Regions from separate parts of the Terrisporobacter muris genome, predicted to be linked through region 1. Evidence: riboswitches for the same ligand, from Rfam matches in the RefSeq annotation. Region 1 holds a riboswitch; the other holds the start of a gene.

Region 1 (3,429 bases):
ATCATTATTTTTATCATTTCTTTCATTTTAAGCCCTCTATTAGAACCAATTGGTGCGCCAAGTGGCATAACTGCTGCTGCTCCTACCTCTATTAATCTTCTTCCTGCATATAAATCAGGGCTCATATATGGAAGTACTACAAATCCTTCATCTGCTAAGATTTTAGTAGCTTTTATTGTTTCTTCATTGTCAGGTAATAAATATCTAGTATCTGATATTACCTCTATTTTTATAAAATCTCCACATCCCATTCTACGAGATATTCTTGCTATTCTTACTGCTTCTTCAGCCGTTGTTGCACCTGATGTGTTTGGAAGAATTGTCATCTCTTTTGGTATATATGTAAGAATATTTTCATTGCTGTTGTCTAAATCAACTCTTCTTAGTGCCATAGTTATTATTTCACTACCACTTTCTTCTATTACTTTTGGAAGTATTTCATTAGATCCGTATTTTCCTGTCCCAATTAAAAGTCTGCTATTGAATTCGTGCCCACCTAATATTAATTTATCCATTAATTTATCCCCCTAGATATAATCTATAAGTATTTTACTTGCCAAATTTGCCATGTGATTTGCACAAATAGCCACACGAGGCGCCATTAACCCCTCACCTTCTTTTGCTTCATGTACAAAATCACCACATATATAAAACTTATCTCTTATTTTCTTAGTTATAATAATATTTGAATCGTAATATCCTGCCATACCAGAAGATGCTATTAAATATTTATCTCTCATATGAAGTAAAACAAAATTACTTATTTCAGCTTTACAATTTGGATCATCAAAAGCTTCAAGTATTATATCTACTTCATGTAAAAAATTAATATTTTCTCTAGTAATATAAGCATTATGTATTTCAACATCTATGAAAGGATTAATTTTATCTAAATGTTCTTTCATGGCCTCTGTTTTGTACTTTCCAATATCATCAATAAAATATTGCTGTCTATTTAGATTGGAAGGCTCTACAACATCATAATCAACTAGAATTAACTTACCTACACCTATTCTAGCCAACGAAATGGCTATATTCGATCCAAGTCCTCCTAGACCTAAAATAGCTATCTTTCCTTCTTTTAACTTTTCATGCACTTTCGGTGTATGCCTTGCAATCATAAGGTTTTCTAGTTCATTCATAGATGGTTTCTTCCCTTTTTCTATTAAAGTTACTCTATCATTTTCTTTTAATATTTCATCTTCTTTAATAGGAAAACCATTCAAGACTACAACATCACTGCATTTATTGAAAATATTCTTAGCTTTAAAAACACTTATATTATCTTCAACTTCTTTTTCTATTTCATTAACAAATATTTTCAAATCAACCACCACCAATAAAGCTAATAATTTCTATTGCATCATGTTCCTTTAATATATAAGTTTCATACTGCTCATTTTCTAATATTTCTAAATTTATCTCTACTACAACCCTATCTTTGTTTAAGTCGTAATCATTTAATAAATCTAATACAGTTTTATTATTTTGGAATTCTACTACCTTTCCATTTATCTTCATCGTTACACCTCCTCACTTTTTATTTCAATAAAAAATTCGCTTCGCTCATATCGCCAACGGCTTCGCTCGTTGTTCAAGTCACAAAGTTGGAAATTATATGTTATCTACAGAGCAGATAACATATAATTTCCTTCAATATAAAAAAGCCTTACCCGTAGGTAAAGCTTGTAGTAATCACATATCATATGTAAAAGTTCACATATTTCATTATATAACACTCTACTCTTTCCTACGCTGGTATTATCCAGATCAGGTATAAGGGTTAATGTTTCCATCTCTCAGCCTTTTAGGGCACCCCTAGGTAAAACTTTTGAATTTATTTTAATTGTAGTACTTAAATTTATTTTTTTCAAATCAAAATATTTTTATTTTTATATTAATTTATTTTTCTATCCTTGCCACACCAGTTTTTATAGCAGCTTCTCTTACTGCTTTTGCCACATTCTTTACTACATTTTTATTGAAAGCGTCTGGAAGTACGTAATCTGGAGTCAATTCATCTTCACTAACTACATTTGCTATGGCATAAGCTGCTGCAACTTTCATTTCTTCATTTATTTCTCTTGCTCTAACATCTAAAGCTCCTCTAAAAATTCCGGGGAAAGCAAGAACATTGTTAACTTGATTAGGGAAATCTGAACGACCAGTACCTACTATAAATGCTCCACCTGCTTTAGCTTCGTCTGGGAATATTTCTGGAGTTGGATTTGCCATAGCAAATACTATTGCTTTATCTGACATAGTTGCTACCATTTCTTTTGTAACCATTTTTGGTGCAGAAACACCTATAAATACATCCTTATTTTTAATAATATCTACCAAAGTTCCTACTTCATTGTTTTTATTAGTTACTTTTAGCATTTCTTTTTGTGCCCAATTAATATCTTTAGAATTTTCATGAATCGCACCATTTATATCACATAAAACTACATTTTTTACATTTAAATTAATTAACATTTTAGCAATTGCCATTCCTGCAGAACCTGCTCCATTTATAACAATTTCTAAATCTTCTATTTTCTTTCCTGCTAATTTTGCTGCATTTAAAATTCCAGCAGAAACAATTATTGCTGTACCATGTTGATCATCGTGGAACACTGGAATATCTAATTCTTCTTTTAATCTATTTTCTATTTCTATACATCTAGGAGAGTTTATATCTTCTAAATTAATTCCTCCAAAAACTGGTTCCAGTAATTTAACAGTTTTTACAATATCATCAATATCCATAGTATTTATACAAATAGGAAAAGCATCTACTTCTCCAAATTCTTTAAATAATATTGATTTACCTTCCATAACAGGAATTGAAGCAGCAGCACCTATATTACCAAGTCCTAAAACTGCTGTTCCATCACTAACTACTGCCACCATATTACTTTTACAAGTATATTTATAAACCTCTTCTGGATTTTCTTTTATTTTTAAACAAGGTTCTGCAACACCTGGAGTATATGCAATAGATAAATCATCTTTGCATTTTACTTCTACTTTACTTTGTATGCTTACCTTTCCTCCATGATTTTCATGCATTTCTAATGCTAACTGTGCAAAATTTTTGTTTCCCATTCTAGTTCTCCTTTATTAGTTCTGATTTATTCCGATGTTTTTGCAAACATTGCTCTTCCTTTTTCATATATATTGTTACCATAACAATCTATGGCTACAATTAATTGTAAATCTTTTACTTCTAGTCTTCTTACTGCCTCTGGTCCTAAGTCATCATAAGCTATTATTTCACATTTTTTAATAGCATTAGAAATATATGCTCCAGCGCCTCCAATGGCCGCCAAATATACAGCTTTATTTTTTATCATAGAGTTTATTACTTCTTCACTTCTTTTCCCTTTACCTATCATAACTTTTAGTCCCCTATCTAATAAAGGTACTGTTAAGTCATCCATTCTA
Region 2 (3,429 bases), on a different contig from region 1:
TCTGATCCCCATCCACCATAAGTTTTGTTTTCAAAATCTTTTACAGTTTTTATATTTTTACTTGCTGGAGAAGCAAACCCAGAAGTATTATGTTGGATAATTGTTGCTATAGCTTTTATTGGAAGTGGATCTTCACTAGTTTTCGCGTAAGTAACATCTTCTTGATAACTTACACCGAAATCAGCCTTACCAGTAGCAACTATAGTAGTAGCACTACCATCAGCTGGTTGAATTATTTCAACATCTAAACCTTGTTCTTTATAGTATCCTTTATCAAGGGCAACGTATAATCCTGTATGGTTAGTATTTGGAGTCCAATCTAGAACGACAGTAACTTTTTCTAAATCTGAACTTCCTTCTTGTTTTTCAGTACCTTTGTTTGAGCAACCAGTCACTAAACCTATAGTAAGTAGTGCTGATGTCATTAATGATATGCTTTTTTTTAATTTCATCTTACTCTCCTTTGTACTTATGTTTTAATATTATTTTCTTTAAAATATTTATAATCATTACAAATATTAAACTAAATATTATTACTAATATTGTTGATGCAAATACCTTATCTAGGGCATAAGAACTTTTCGCTCTTACCATATAAACACCAAGTCCAACGCTTCCACCTAACCATTCAGCAACAGTTGCTGCAACAAATGCGTAAGTGGCAGAAATTTTTAATCCTGTAAATAAACTTTCCAAAGACATGGGAAGTTTTAGATGGATAAAAGTGCTTAATTTACTAGACTCCATAGTTTTGAATAAATTTATATAGTCTTTATCTATGTTTTCCATGCCATCCACAAAATTTATTAATATGGGGAAGAAACAAGTAGTCATTACCATGATTATTTTTGGTAGTGAATCAAATCCAAACCATATTATAAGTAGTGGAGCTATGGTTATTGTTGGTATCATTTGAGATACTAACATTATGGGATAGAAACATTTTTTTATAAATGGAACAAAGTCCATAATAGTTCCTATTAATAATGCTAACAATATGGAAAATACAAATCCTAAAACAGACTCTTTTAAAGTGATTAAAGAGTGCATTTGTAAATTGGTAAAGTCTGAGCTAAAAACCTTTATTATCTCACTTGGTGCAGGCATTATATATTTGGGGATATGGTTGCTTACAACAATAAACTGCCATATTAAAATAATACTTATAAATGTTACAAGTGGATAAATATAATTTTTAATTTTATCTGTGATTTCTAAGTTTGTCTTCAATTGTTAAGCCTCCAGCTTTTTCGTCAACCCTAGCAACTGTTATTACTCTTTCGCATCCTAGTTGAAAAGGTATTTTGTGCATTACTTTTATTAAATCAAATACTTCTTCAAATTCCCCTTCAAATGTAGTACTCATAGCACCAATTTCGTACTTAAGTCCACTTTCTTTTACTTTTTCGATGCAAGCATCTACTACTTTGTACATTTCATCTTCACCTGTATAAGGTCTAAGAGGCATTACTGCCACGTCTGCTATAACCATTATTATCTCTCCTTTTTATTTAAATACCCTAAATATAAAATTCGCTTCGCCTGAGCGACGTGTCGGCGAAACACTTCATATCGCCAAAATTGAGAAGCATATCGTCAACGATATATCATCGTTACCACTTCGGATAAATCCGTTACTCAAACGAGATGCCTTCGTTACCACTTTAAACCACTGTGTGGGCGCTATGAAATTTCAGGCAACGACCTTGCTCAAAATATACTTTTTACGTATTATATACTCATTGATATTTTTTATTTTATAAATGTAAATAAAAAATGCTATACCCGTAGGTATAGCATGCATAATCGAATTTAAAACCCTAGAATTTTTATGGGAAATAAAGTGGATGAAGCTTTCCTACGCTGGTATTATCCAGATCAGGTACAAGGGTCGGTAAAACCTCTCAGCCAATTAAGGCACCCCTAGCAATTATTTACTTTCAACTTCATTATAGTTGATTACAAAAGATTGTCAACTATGAATTTAAGTATAGATTCGGATAGTTTGATTGTCAGATGATATAAAATATACTATATATGTAATTAGGAGAATAAATACTTCAGTTAATGGAATTAAGATAAGAAAGATTTTTTAGTTAATAATAGAGATTTTATAGTTAAAGTGAAAATATTATATCTGGGGGAGGAAGGATATGAACTTTACTTCAAGTAAGAATAAATACAATTCCATAAGAAATGTTGTTTATGGAAAAAATGGAGCAGTGGCAACATCAACACCAATTGCAGCTGGGGCAGGTTTAGATATTTTGAAAAAAGGTGGAAATTCAGTAGATGCAGCCATAGCAACAGCAGCTTGCCTTACAGTAGTTGAGCCAACAGGATGTGGAATAGGTGGAGATGCTTATGCATTGGTGTGGATTGAGAAGGAGAAGAAGCTTTATGGGTTAAACTCCAGTGGATTTGCGCCAGAGAGAATGAAACTGAAAGAATATGAAGGGATGACTGCCATGCCTAAGTATGGATTTGGAGCTGTAACAGTTCCAGGAATACCTGCTGCATGGGCAGAGCTTAATAGAAAATATGGCAAGTTAAGCTTGCTGGAATGTTTAAAACCTGCCATAAATTATGCAAGAGATGGATATGCTGTGGGAAAAACCGTATCTAAATTATGGCAGACAGCTTATGATGAGTACGAAGAGAACTTAGTGGGAGAAGAGTATAAGTACTGGTTTGACACCTTTGGAAAAAAAGGAAGAGCGCCAAGGGCTGGAGAGATTTTTAAGTGTGAAGAAATGGCAGCAACTCTTGAAGAAATAGGAAGAACCAATAGTGAAAGTTTCTATAGAGGAAGCTTGGCTGACAAAATAGATGAGTTCTCTAGAAGATATAATGGTTTTATTAGAAAAAGCGATTTAGAGAAGTTTTATCCTCAGTGGGTGGAACCAATTAGTACAGAATATAAAGGATATAATGTTTTTGAAATACCACCAAATGGTCATGGAATAACAGTGCTTATGGCTCTTAATATATTGAAAGGTTTTGACTTGGATAATAACAGAGAAAACTTGGACAATTATCACAAAATCATAGAAAGTTTAAAACTTGCCTTTGCTGATAGTAAGTCCTATGTAACAGATATAAAGGAAATGAAAGTTAAGGTAGAAGCATTATTAAATGAAGAATATGCAAAGGAAAGAAGAAAACTGATAAGTTCAAAAGCAATTGAACCTGTTTGTGGAGATCCATATTCACCGGGAACAGTGTATTTATGTAGTGGTGACAAAGAAGGAAATATGGTTTCATACATACAAAGTAATTATACGGAATTTGGTTCAGGGCTAGTGGTTCCAGGTACAGGTATAGCTCTTCATAATAGGGGAAATAACTTTAGCTTAGATAAAAATCATGTAAATGTAGTGAAGCCTTTTAAGAAGCCGTATCATACCATTATTCCGGGATTTTTGTGTA

Evidence for each region. A riboswitch is a leader RNA that binds a small molecule or an ion and turns the genes downstream of it on or off. The one in region 1 is predicted to bind thiamine pyrophosphate.
Region 2: another riboswitch for thiamine pyrophosphate. It lies ahead of NSA58_RS00060 (MTH1187 family thiamine-binding protein); the one in region 1 lies ahead of thiS (sulfur carrier protein ThiS).

The regions. Positions count from the first base shown of each region.
Region 1 covers NZ_JANKBY010000081.1:3,300-6,728, forward strand. The annotation lists gene NSA58_RS08435 (thiazole synthase) at 1-515, opposite strand, end outside; gene thiF (sulfur carrier protein ThiS adenylyltransferase ThiF) at 528-1,334, opposite strand; gene thiS (sulfur carrier protein ThiS) at 1,327-1,521, opposite strand; TPP riboswitch at 1,730-1,830, opposite strand; gene NSA58_RS08450 (NAD(P)-dependent malic enzyme) at 1,903-3,090, opposite strand; gene NSA58_RS08455 (Fe-S-containing hydro-lyase) at 3,117-3,429, opposite strand, start outside.
Region 2 covers NZ_JANKBY010000001.1:8,005-11,433, forward strand. The annotation lists gene NSA58_RS00050 (ABC transporter substrate-binding protein) at 1-452, opposite strand, end outside; gene NSA58_RS00055 (ABC transporter permease) at 454-1,230, opposite strand; gene NSA58_RS00060 (MTH1187 family thiamine-binding protein) at 1,202-1,492, opposite strand; TPP riboswitch at 1,839-1,935, opposite strand; gene ggt (gamma-glutamyltransferase) at 2,154-3,429, shown strand, end outside.